Regions from separate parts of the Enterococcus sp. DJ147D b genome, predicted to be linked through region 2. Evidence: a T-box and tRNA genes for the amino acid it is inferred to sense, from the RefSeq annotation. Region 2 holds a T-box; the other regions hold tRNA genes.
The links. The T-box of region 2 lies ahead of argS (arginine--tRNA ligase). A T-box ahead of a tRNA ligase gene usually reads a tRNA of that ligase, here a tRNA-Arg.

Region 1 (3,158 bases), 400 kb from region 2:
ACAGGGCAAGAAGTTCCTGTGACAATCAAAATCATTCCTGATGGCCATGTTCAATTGATTCGAGCAGGAGAAATGCGAATGCGCCTTAAATTTGGTTACAAAGAACGTTTAGAAACAGCTTATAAAACACCTTACGGAATGATCTTGATTCAAACATTTACGAATGAATTGCATGTTAGTCTAAAAGATCGACCAGCTTCAGGAAACATTGTGATTGCCTATGATTTATTTATGGGGGAAGAAAAATTAGGTGAATATTATTTAACCTTAGATTTTACAGCATAATTTAAAAGAAAAGTTTGATTTTTTATCGTTGATTTTGTATGATAAGGGATAGACTGTGAAAGGACGTGTCCTGATTGGAAATTAGTGTATTTGAAGGTGCAAACAAAAACGAATTATCAATGATCGAAGTTGCACATGCGATTTTAGAACAACATGGTGATGTGATGGATTTTTCTGATTTAGTTAATCAAATCCAAAACTATCTTGGCAAAACAGATGGAGATATTCGTGATTCATTAGCACAGTTTTATACTGACTTAAATATTGACGGCAGCTTTATTTCTTTAGGCGACAACCGTTGGGGCTTGCGCTCATGGTACGCAATTGATTCAATTGATGAAGAAGTAAATCATGGAATTGACGAAGAAGATGAAGATAAACCTCGTCGCCGCAAACGCAAAAAAGTGAATGCCTTTATCAATGATGATGAAGATGCAATTGACTATAACGATGATGACCCAGAAGATGCTGACTTGTCTGATGAAGATGATGATGATTTATTTGAAGATGATGATGACGACGATGAAGAAATCGCAGCATACAACTCTGATCTACAAGAAATCGGTGCGGATGACAATAGCGACGATGAAGAAGTATTACCAGGGAACATTGAAGAAGACTTAAGCATTATCGAAGACGAAGACGATGAAGATGATGATGAAGAGTATGACAATGAAGAATTTTCTGAAAAAACAGAGTAATGACATCCTTTACTTGAAAAGCGCTACGTTCTAATTGAAGAAATGTATATGTAGGATCAGAACCAACTAGCTGGAAAATGGCTGGTTGGTTTTTTTGTCGATGGTAAAAGAGAACAAACAGAGGCTGTGACAATACTTTTGTCACAGCCCCTGTTTCAATACATGATGTTTCAGACGCGACTTCCTCGAAAGTAAGTCGAAACTCCACAAGGAAAGGAGAAGCCAACTGCTTCTGTCATAACCTCTTCTTTAAAATATAGAAAGCAAAGATACTTAAATTATGCTAAAATGGCTATTGAACGCGTCCTGAGGGAATCGAACCCCCGTCTCAAGAACCGGAATCTTACGTGATATCCACTACACTAAGGACGCAAGCACTGGCATAATTGTAACCAACCAAAAAATAATTTACAAGGGGATAAGGCAAAAAAATGAAATTTCAACAGAATTTTTCACAAAAACAACAACAAACGCAAAAATTGGCTATGACTCAGCAATTGCAGCAATCAATCCAAATCCTCCAATATAATAGTGAAGAATTATTAGCTTTTGTTGAAAATCAGGCGCTAGAAAATCCTTTGGTTGAAGTAGTCGAACCAGAATGGCAACCAGACTACAAAAAAACAAGCAACAATTATGATGGAGAAGAAACAAGCTATCTGAATCAAATTCCTGATACAAAGGGATCATTGTTTGAATCGTTGATTGACCAAGTACATTTGAACTACCGTGATACATTTTTACGTAAAATGATTTTGTATTTGATTGAATATATTGATTTAAATGGTTTTTTAACAATTGATCTAGCGGATGCGGCCAAAGATACAGGTGCATCAGCAATCCAACTATTAGATGCACTGACGTTGATCCAACAGCTAGAACCGGCAGGAGTAGGGGCTAGAAATCTTCAAGAATGTTTAATGTTACAAACAGAACGAGACGATTTTGCTCCAGCATTAGCTTACATCGTTTTGGAGGAATGCTTTGATGAACTAGTCCAACGAAAATGGAAAGAAATCGCACAAAAATTCTCAATTGAACTTAGCGAGGTCCAACATATTTTTGACTATCTTCAAACATTATCACCAAGTCCTGGTAGAATTTTCGACAACAGTCATGAACTTTATATAATTCCAGATGTGAAAGTTTTGGTCCACGACGACAATGAAGTTCAAGTGGTCTCAAATCGAACAAGTCAACCAACTATTCGTTTTCAAGAAAACTATTTCAAACAAATGAATCAAAAAGCAGATAAAGAAACAGCTACTTATTTGAAAGAGCGAAAACAAGAATTTGAGTGGCTACAAAAAACGATGGTGCAACGTGGTGATACGATTTTAAAAGTTGCGCAAGTAATCGTTTCACGTCAAAAAGATTTCTTTATCGATGTTAATCGGCCCATTAAGCCATTGACCTTAAAAGAAGTGGCTTCAGAAGTTGACGTTCATGAGTCAACTGTGAGTCGGGCTGTTCATGGAAAATACTTGGAAACAACTTTTGGTATTTTTGAACTGAAAAAATTTTTTACGACTCGCATAGCAAGTAACAACTCGGCTGGAACGGAAGACTTATCCGCCGAGATGGCAAAGAAGAGACTACAAGAGTTAGTCGACCAAGAAAATAAGGCGAAGCCTTTGTCGGATCAAAAATTAGTCGAGCTTCTAAAAAAAGAAGAAATTGTGATTTCAAGAAGAACCGTTGCAAAATACCGAGATCTTTTGGGAATCCCGAGTTCATCAAAAAGAAAACGGTATGATAAATAAAAAAAGAAAGGCTAGTAAAAGTATTTCACTTTTCTAGTCTTTTTTAGTTGAAAAGTTATCCAGAAACTGTTAGACTAACGCATGTGAGGTTGAAGTTTTCCTTTTAATGAAAAAAGAAAGTAAAACAATCAATTTTATTTTTTATCGTACATGGGTCGTTTTGAGTCTACATTGGACATTTATAGTCCAACTAAGGAGATCGCTATGCTAGATGAATTGAAAATGATTGAATCCGTTGCACCAGATATTATTGAAGTTCTTCAAGAACGCTATAAAATTTTGCGGAATATTTATTGGATGCAGCCGATTGGTCGACGTAGCTTATCTGAAAGTATGGGGATGACAGAGCGAGTTTTGCGAACAGAAACAGATCTTTTGAAAAATCTTCAACTAATTGACACGTCAAAAA
Region 2 (3,158 bases):
GGCCGTAACAATATGGCGAACTCATTATTAGTAACTGGTGCTATTTTAGGAACAAACATGCGTATCGTTGCACCGAAAGAATTACAACCAGAAGAAGAAATCGTGAAATTAGCAGAAGGCTTTGCAGCTAAATCAGGTGCAAAACTAATGATTACTGACGATGTTGATAAAGGTGTTGACGGTGTTGACGTACTTTATTCAGACGTATGGGTATCAATGGGTGAAGAAGACAAATTTGAAGAACGCATCAAACTGTTGAAACCTTACCAAATCAACATGGAAATGGTTGAAAAAACACATAATACAGATCGTTTGATTTTCTTGCATTGCTTACCAGCATTCCATGATACGAACACTGTTTACGGTGAACAAATGAAAGAACGCTTTGGTATTACTGAAATGGAAGTAACAGACGAAGTCTTCCGTAGCAAATATGCACGTCAATTTGAACAAGCTGAAAATCGTATGCACTCAATCAAAGCAATTATGGCTGCAACATTAGGCAACTTGTTTATCCCTCGCGTTTAATAAACCACATTCATCTCATGTACAAAACGAGGCAGAGGACGCGAGTGCTTGCTGCCTCGTTTTGTCATTGATTAACATTGTCTGAAGAAAGGGCGAATAATATGGCAAATCGAAAAGTAGTTGTCGCTTTAGGCGGTAACGCGATTTTATCAACTGATGCAAGTGCAAAAGCACAGCAAGAAGCATTGATGGAAACAGCAAAATACTTAGTGAAATTTATTGAACAAGGTGACGAGTTGATCATTTCTCATGGAAATGGCCCACAAGTTGGTAACTTATTGATCCAACAACAAGCAGCTGATTCGGAGAAAACACCAGCAATGCCATTAGATACTTGTGTTGCAATGACAGAAGGTTCTATTGGCTATTGGTTACAAAATGCAATGGGTGAAGTGTTGAAACAAAAAGGTATTGACAAAGATGTCGTTTCATTAGTCACACAAGTTATCGTAGATGAAAACGATCCTTCTTTCAAAAATCCAACAAAACCAATTGGTCCATTCTATTCAGAAGAAGAAGCTACTGCACAAATGAAAGCAGATTCAAATGTCACGTTTAAAGAGGACGCTGGTCGTGGTTGGCGTAAAGTAGTTGCTTCACCAAAACCAATTTCAATCAAAGAAGCGCGTGTAATCGAAGCGTTGGTTGATCAAGGTGTAGTTACTGTTTCTGTTGGTGGTGGTGGCATTCCAGTAGTTGAAACAGCAACAGGCTTAGAAGGTCGTGAAGCAGTAATCGATAAAGACTTTGCTTCAGAAAAATTGGCAGAAATCATTGATGCTGATCTATTGATTGTTTTAACTGGCGTGGACAATGTTTATGTCAACTATCAAAAACCTGATCAAAAGAAATTGGAAACTGTAACCATTTCAGAAATGAAACAATATATCAGTGAAGATCAATTTGCTCCTGGTAGTATGCTGCCAAAAGTTGAAGCAGCTATTCAATTTGTAGAAGCTCGACCAAAAGCAAAAGCAATCATCACTTCTTTAGAAAACATTGAAAACTTATTGGCATCTGAAGAAGGAACGATTGTTGTTGCTGATTAATTTGTTAAGTCTTTCGTGTAAACGAAATGATTTATAGCTATTTTTGCCCAGGTGGAGTTTCTTCTCCTTTAGACCATCTGGGCGGTTTTTTTTATAAAGGAGCTAGCCAGAAATGTTTTTTTCTGTTATAATTCAAAACAGTTTAATACTTTTATGATTTGTTGAACAAGAGAGTACTTGTGCTGATTCTTGCTGAGCGAGTTCGGGTGATTGGTGGGAGCCGAATGAAGAAAACACAACGAAGCGCACTTGGAGAATTTCTGCCTTTGAGTGAATCAAAGCGGACGGTCATCTACCGATAACAGATTGAGTGGGTCTTAGTGGATAAGACAACTGGAGTGGTACCGCGGGTAATCTCGTCTCTAGCAATCACAGTAATTGTGATTGCTAGAGACTTTTTTTATTGTCTTCAACAATCATGGAAAATTTAGGAGGAACTTAAATGAATAACAAAGACTTAGTTGCAAAAGCCGTTTATGATGTAGTGAAAGACGACTTGACACTTGAACAAGTACAACAATTATTAGAAAATCCAAAATCAGCTGATCATGGGGATGTTGCTTTTCCAGCTTTTTCATTAGCAAAAATCTATCGTAAAGCACCACAACAAATTGCAGCAGATTTAGCTGAAAAAATTGCACCAGAAAACTTTGAAAAAATCGAAGTGGTTGGACCATACTTAAACTTCTTTATGAATAAAAAAGCGATTAGCCAAGCTGTACTACAAGCAGTAGTAGAACAACAAGCACATTATGGTGATAGCACAATTGGTAATCAAGGTACGGTACCAATCGATATGTCTTCACCAAATATTGCTAAACCAATCTCAATGGGACACTTACGTTCGACAGTTATCGGAAACTCAATTGGTTTTATTTTAGAAAAAATTGGGTATCAACCCATTCGGATCAATCACTTAGGTGACTGGGGAACACAATTTGGTAAATTGATCGTTGCTTACAAAAAGTGGGGTTCAGAAGAAGCGGTCAAAGCTGAACCAATCAATGAATTATTACGTCTTTATGTGAAGTTCCATGAAGTAGCCGAAACTGAACCAGAATTAAATGATGAAGCACGTTCTTGGTTTAAACGTCTAGAAGAAGGCGATGCAGAAGCCATTGAATTATGGCAATGGTTCCGTGATGAATCAATGAAGGAATTCAATAAAATCTATGATTTGCTAGAAGTTCGTTTTGATTCACTGAATGGTGAAGCATTCTATAATGATAAGATGGATGAAGTCGTAGAACTTTTAGAAGAAAAACATTTATTAAAAGAAGATAAAGGTGCAGAAATCGTTGATCTAACTGCTTATGATTTAAATCCTGCCTTGATCAAAAAATCAGATGGTGCAACACTTTATATCACTCGTGATTTGGCTGCGGCACTTTACCGCAAACGTACGTATGATTTTGCACAATCTTTATACGTTGTTGGGAATGAACAAAGCTATCACTTTAAACAATTAAAAGCTGTTTTGAAAGAACTTGGGTTTGATTGGTCAGATGAAATGCATCACATTCCATTTGGGTTGATTACCCAAGGCGGTAAAAAATTATCCACACGTAAAGGCAAAATTGT
Region 3 (3,158 bases), 880 kb from region 2:
GTGAGCGAGTGAAAACTCGGCGTGTGATTGCGGTAGGTGATAACCAAGAATATTTTTATACAAAAGCAGATACACAAACACAAGTCGAATCAGGCAGGATAAAACCACGGAGTGTGATCGGAAAACCAGTTTTTCAAATTCCTTATATAGGTGCTTTATTGTCTAAAGACAGTTTCTCAAAAATGAATTTTTTATTTTGGGGCGTGGCAATTTGTTTAACTGCAGCTACGACATGGAACACGATAGATGAATTTCGAAAAAAGAAAAATTGTAGAATCATTTGATAAAGAACTTCGTTCGACAGAATTTCTGTCGAACTTTTTTTGCCTAGAAAACTTTTAGTAACTTGTACAATAAATTTGTTCTAAGTATAATGTTGGAAAGAGGAGGAGAAGTATGCGCAATGAAATGATGCATCGTCCAGTTATCAAGGAAGAATTACTGGATTTTATGCGAACACAACAAAAAAAATTACCTGGTGAGTTAGGACAGCTTGAAGAAGAGGCGCATGAGGCAGGCGTTCCTGTTATTCCTCATGAAACGGTACTCTTTTTGAAATTTTTCCTTGGTCAAATGAAACCAGAAAATATATTAGAAATTGGTGCTGCCATTGGCTTCTCATCTAGTTTGATGGCAACTTCTATTAGTGAAGTAGGCCATGTCACAACGATTGATCGTTTTGATGTGATGATTGAAAAAGCAAAAAAAAATTATGAACGTCTTGGTTTGACGGAAAAAGTAACGTTGCTTGAGGGACAAGCAGCCGAAATTCTACCAACATTGACGGGTCCATACGATTTCATTTTTATGGATAGTGCAAAGTCAAAATATATTGAATTTCTTCCGGAATGCTTGCGTCTATTAAGAAAAGGTGGTGTTCTGATGGTAGATGATATTTTTCAAGGTGGCACAATTTTACTACCTGATGAAGAAATTCCAAGAGGAAAACGGGCAATTCATCGTAAGTTAAATGAGTTTCTAAAAGTCGTCATGAATCATCCGGAACTAACATCGAGCATCTTGCCATTGGGTGATGGGGTAATTCTGATTACTAAAGAATCCGATGATGTCTTCTTAACCAAAGGTGAATAAGCGATAAAAGTTAAGAAACTGTTGGTGTTAAAATAAAAGAATTACTTGGCTGGGCAGTTGAATTCCCAGCCTTTTTATGAAAATAGTTTAGCTAATTCTCGAATGTGATTCTTCATAAAAAGATCGGTAGAAAAAAAGTTTAATTTGGGTTTTATGATTTCGTTAATTTTAAAAAAAAAATTTTTGTAATTAAATAACTGAATTCTTATTGACAGAATCTTTTTGTTTCTCTATAATTACCTTGTTGCGCTAATTCATGTAATGAACATGTGAGGTCATAGTAGCTCAGCTGGATAGAGCATCCGCCTTCTAAGCGGACGGTCGGGGGTTCGAATCCCTCCTGTGACGTAGAAAAACCGTTAGAAACGTTTGTTTCTAACGGTTTTTCTTTATTGTTGTGCCAAACTTGTGGCAAAAAAATTTTTACTCAGTTAAAGTTAGAAAAAGTTGGGTTAGCTAGCTTTTTTTATATGTTTATTTGATACTTCAAAATAGATAAGAATTTAGCGGAAAATAATTCGTATTATTAACAAATAGCTAGATGTCTTTGAGAAAATAGATACAAAAATAATCCATTCAGAATACCAAAAAATATTATTAAAATAAGGAGAAAAAATATGTTGAAGTATAAAAAAGCTGTGCCAGATGATTACACTAAAGTGTTAGAAGTTTGGGAAAAATCAGTAAAAAAAACACATGATTTTTTATCACAAAAAGATCTTGAATTTTATAAAGCAGCTATTCCAAATTACTTGGATGCTGTGGAATTACTATTGTGGTACGAGGATGAACAGTTGATAGGATTCAGCGGTACACAGGATGAAGAGTTAGTGATGCTATTTCTCGATCCAGAATTTATTGGAAAAAAATTTGGCAGTAAAGTGTTGAGTTGGTTACTAGAAAATAAAAATATTCAAAAAATAGACGTAAATGCACAAAATAAAAACGCCAAAGCATTTTATTTGAAACATGGATTTACAATTGCTTCAGAAGATGAAACAGATGGTTTTGGAAAAAATTATCCCATCCTTCATTTGGTTAAACAGAGGGAGAATGAGTAAGAAGGAGTACTCAAATAAACAAGAAACAATGTTTAAGATTGAACTTATCCAAGCTTTTGTTGAACGATTTGGTTTGAAGAGCAACATTGTTTTACGGATAGCTGAGGAATTAGCGACTATTTTAGCTGATTTTCCATTTACAGCAGTTGAAATCCAGACAGTGAGTAAGCAGTTGCCAGCGGTCGAGCACGTGTATTTTCATGGCAATAACGAAGTCGATGTATCTGTTGTAGAAAAACTGGCTGAGGAGTTTCTAGCGGAAGATAAAGTTTTTGTTGGAAAAAGAGAAATTTATTTTTTTGAGCGCGCAGAGTAGTCGGAATTCTAAATTAGAAACAAAATTGATAAAACTCGATGAGTCCTTCACTGTCCGTAATTGAAAAACCTTAAATAAAATCAACGAATTATTGACTAGCTGACTTTTTCACAGCAAAAGGCAAACAATTGAGTAAAAAATTGAAATCAACAAGAGGACAATCAACAAAGAAGTTTGTTGGTCGTTCTCTTGCTCTATTTTTTCTAATTAGTTTTCTTACAATTTTTTAGTCATAGGAATAGAAAAGCTGATGAATAATAAAGGACTTTGTGAATGTTCTTACTTTTAGACTAAACTTATGCTATTCTAATGATTGTATTTTAAGAAATTTTCATGAAAAGGAGTTTGTAGGTTGTTCAAAAATTATCGTTTGTTGTTAAAAAAAGAATTTTCAGGGTACGATTTAGCAAAGTTTCAAAAAGATTTGTTGGCAGGTGTAACAGTTGCAGCAGTTGCGCTGCCTCTTGCGTTAGCGTTTGGAGTTTCGAGTGGTGCTGATGCCGCGGCAGGGCTGATTACTGCAATTTTAGCAGGTGTTATCATTGGTGGATTGTCAGGTGGTTTTTATCAAATTTCTGGACCAACTGGTGCAATGGCAGCAATACTAATGTCTATTGTAGCGACGCAAGGAATTCATGGGGTGTTACTAGCGACTTTCTTAGCTGGAATTTTCTTGTTGATTGCTGGAA
Region 4 (3,158 bases), 790 kb from region 2:
ATTACTGGTTATTAAATCAAATAATGAGGGGGAGTAATATACATGTTAGCAAATTTTAATAAATATATGGAGAAATATGCACGCCTAATCACTGAAACCGGAATCAATGTTTCAGAAGGTCAAACAGTTGTTTTACAAATCAGCGTTGACCAAGCACCCTTAGCACGCCTGATCACGAAAGAAGCATACCGATTGGGAGCTGCGGAAGTCATCGTACAATGGACAGATGATACTATTCAAAAAGAATTTCTAACTCACGCAGCAACAGATCGCATCGAAAATGTTCCACAATATAAAATCGATCAAACAAATGATTGGGTAGCAAAAGGCGCGAGTCGGATTAGTGTCGTTTCTGCTGACCCTGACTCTTTAGCTGGCGTCGATGGCGACCGTGTAGCAAGCTACCAAACTGCTGTTGGTAAAGCGATGATGAATTTGCGTAAAGCAACTCAAGCAAATAAAGTTAGCTGGACAGTTGTCGCTGCTGCAGGTAAACAATGGGCAGCTAAAGTTTTTCCTGACTTACCTGAGTCAGAACAAGTGGATGCACTCTGGGATGAAATTTTCAAAACGACTCGCATTTATGAAGATGATCCTGTGCTTGCTTGGAAAAATCATGATGAAAAATTAGCGAAAAAAGCCGATGAATTAAATCAAGAACAATTTACCGCTCTACATTACACGGCGCCGGGAACCGACTTGGTTATTGGTCTACCAAAAAACCATTTATGGGAGGGTGCTGGTAGTTTGAATGCACGCAACGAAAAATTCATGGCAAACATGCCTACCGAAGAAGTCTTTACAGCTCCTGATAGTCGTCGTGTGGATGGATTTATTTCTAGCACTAAACCTTTAAGCTACGCTGGAACTATTATCGAAGGAATGAAATTTACCTTCAAAGACGGAAAAGTCGTTGAGTTTTCTGCTGAAAAAGGTGAAGAAGTTTTAGCAAAACTATTGGATACAGACGAAGGTGCACGTCATTTAGGTGAGGTTGCTCTTGTTCCTGATCCCTCACCAATTTCACAATCTGGAATCATTTTCTTCAACACCTTATTTGATGAGAATGCTTCAAATCACTTGGCACTTGGATCGGCTTACGCATTCAACTTAAAAGGTGGAACAGAAATGACTGAAGAAGAACTAGCAGATGCTGGTTTGAACCGTAGCCAAACTCATGTAGACTTCATGGTTGGCTCAAATAAAATGGCGATTGACGGCATTCGTGAAGATGGCTCAACTGTTCCAATTTTCAGAAATGGTGATTGGGCATAGTTTTCCTAGATTATTCACCTGATAAAAAGCCCCTCTACAGCACTATGTGGAGGAGCTTTTGACACTTTTATCTAAATTTTAGATGCAATTTAGTAAGTTGTAATTAATAGCCTGCTGATTAAAAGCTATTAATTGAAACAGATGGGGAACCTTTTGAACAAAAACACCAACAAAGAAGCTTCTAAACATTGGTTTAGAAGCTTCTTTCTACGTTCCCTGCCGGAATCGAACCAGCAACTAATCCTTAGGAGGGACTTGTTATATCCATTTAACTAAGGGAACTTTTTAACGATTGATTAAAACATAAAAATTACTTTGAACAACTTAAGTCCAACAGAGTTATTGTAGCTGTTTTGATTTTTTCTTGCAAGCCTTCCCCTGATAAAAGACAATATTTCTTGATTTTCCCTCCCAAAAGCAAACTATTCGCCATCTACTACTCGCTGATGCTACACTTAGAATATAAATAAAACTTATGCTTAGGAGGAATTTTTGATGACAGAAGAGCCAAAAGAAAAAATTTATGCGGAACGTTTCGACGCCTCAAAGAAAGATGAAGAAAAAATTTCAAAAGCTGCTATTCAAGAACATAAAGAAGATCACCCTCAATCACCAAGCAAAAAATTCAAATTTAAGAAAAAACCGACTCAGTAGGAACTGATTGTGTCCGTGATAAAACATGAACAAAAAATTTCATAAACAAATGAAAAGTAAAAAGAGTCAGGCAAAGCGCGTACGCATTTTGCCTGACTCTTTTTCTTTTAGAAATAATCATTTAAAACAGGTTTTTGATCTGGAATCAGTTCCGCCAATTTTTCAACTAACGCTTCTGAACAAGTCAATTTTTCTTGGAAAACCAATTCTTGAACTTTTTTATATCCCATGAATAATTGCGTTACACTTTGGATCGTTCCACTGACTCTTGGTAACATGGAGTTTGTTACTTGCTTGACCCGAACTTCCCCCTCCACTAGGACCACTTCAAAAATACCTTCATTCCATTGTGCATAAGCATCTTCCGTTACTTCAATAGCGAAAGCACCTTGTGTTTTCGGGAACGGATATTCGGTTAAAAATTTAGCTATATCAACAATTCTTCCCATCATATCAGGTGTGATTGTTGTTTTTGCAAAAGGATTTGCAAGTAGTGCATTCAGATTATTCCCAGCATAGCCACAAGCAAACGCAAATGTTTCAAACGCCCCACTATGTGAACCAATAAAGCGAGCAAGTGCTTGAAACGCAGTATGTGTCAAATAACCCCATTCGACAATAGTAAAAATTGGTGTTTCCAAGCGATAAACTAAATACCCTGCCACTGCACCAGACTCATCATAGTATAACGCAAACTGGTGACCTTTCTTTTGGCGGAATTTAAAATCAATCCACCAAGCTTCTCGTGCTACTGCACCACGTTGATTGTCTGCCATTTGGGGATAAATCTCAGCTATTGCTTCTTGGGCTTTGTCAAATGAAGTCCTAACCATTTTTCCCGGTACTTTTTTGACTGCAGGAAAGTCACGGCTAGCTAATTCATAATGAACCTTTTCAAACAATAGTTCATAGCCATAACGACGATAAAAAGGATAAGAAAATGGTGCTAAATAAGACAATGTCACATCTCTTTCTCGACAATCAGTAAGAATTCGCTCCATGATTTGATTGATTCCGCCTTGTCCTCTCGCCTCTGGATATGAAGCAACATAGCCGATTCCAGCCATCAACAGGTCTTTTCCATGAAAAGTAACCGGAAATGGTGTGGCCATCACTTGACTCATCAATTGTTCTTCTTCATTAAAAAAACCATAATTCCACGAGTGTTCTGCGATGGTTTGAAACCGTTCTCGACGTTCAAATGTATCTTCAAAATTAAATGCGTAAGC

Region 1: it has a tRNA-Arg gene. The T-box ahead of argS (arginine--tRNA ligase) is inferred to sense a tRNA for this amino acid. The anticodon was not compared.
Region 3: it has a tRNA-Arg gene. The T-box ahead of argS (arginine--tRNA ligase) is inferred to sense a tRNA for this amino acid. The anticodon was not compared.
Region 4: it has a tRNA-Arg gene. The T-box ahead of argS (arginine--tRNA ligase) is inferred to sense a tRNA for this amino acid. The anticodon was not compared.

What each region holds. Positions count from the first base shown of each region.
Region 1 is NZ_CM177104.1:571,643-574,800, forward strand. Features, by position in the region: gene AC4BD1_RS02790 (YwiB family protein) at 1-285, shown strand, start outside; gene rpoE (DNA-directed RNA polymerase subunit delta) at 360-986, shown strand; tRNA gene AC4BD1_RS02800 (tRNA-Arg) at 1,287-1,358, opposite strand; gene rpoN (RNA polymerase factor sigma-54) at 1,418-2,749, shown strand; gene AC4BD1_RS02810 (sugar-binding transcriptional regulator) at 2,900-3,158, shown strand, end outside.
Region 2 is NZ_CM177104.1:969,262-972,419, forward strand. Features, by position in the region: gene argF (ornithine carbamoyltransferase) at 1-528, shown strand, start outside; gene arcC (carbamate kinase) at 630-1,577, shown strand; T-box leader at 1,730-1,944, shown strand; gene argS (arginine--tRNA ligase) at 2,020-3,158, shown strand, end outside.
Region 3 is NZ_CM177104.1:1,844,941-1,848,098, reverse strand. Features, by position in the region: gene AC4BD1_RS08745 (signal peptidase I) at 1-284, shown strand, start outside; gene AC4BD1_RS08740 (O-methyltransferase) at 397-1,092, shown strand; tRNA gene AC4BD1_RS08735 (tRNA-Arg) at 1,367-1,440, shown strand; gene AC4BD1_RS08730 (GNAT family N-acetyltransferase) at 1,710-2,153, shown strand; gene AC4BD1_RS08725 (DUF1697 domain-containing protein) at 2,146-2,469, shown strand; gene AC4BD1_RS08720 (SulP family inorganic anion transporter) at 2,822-3,158, shown strand, end outside.
Region 4 is NZ_CM177104.1:1,759,695-1,762,852, forward strand. Features, by position in the region: gene AC4BD1_RS08360 (aminopeptidase) at 43-1,275, shown strand; tRNA gene AC4BD1_RS08365 (tRNA-Arg) at 1,486-1,557, opposite strand; gene AC4BD1_RS08370 (hypothetical protein) at 1,771-1,929, shown strand; gene AC4BD1_RS08375 (GNAT family N-acetyltransferase) at 2,037-3,158, opposite strand, start outside.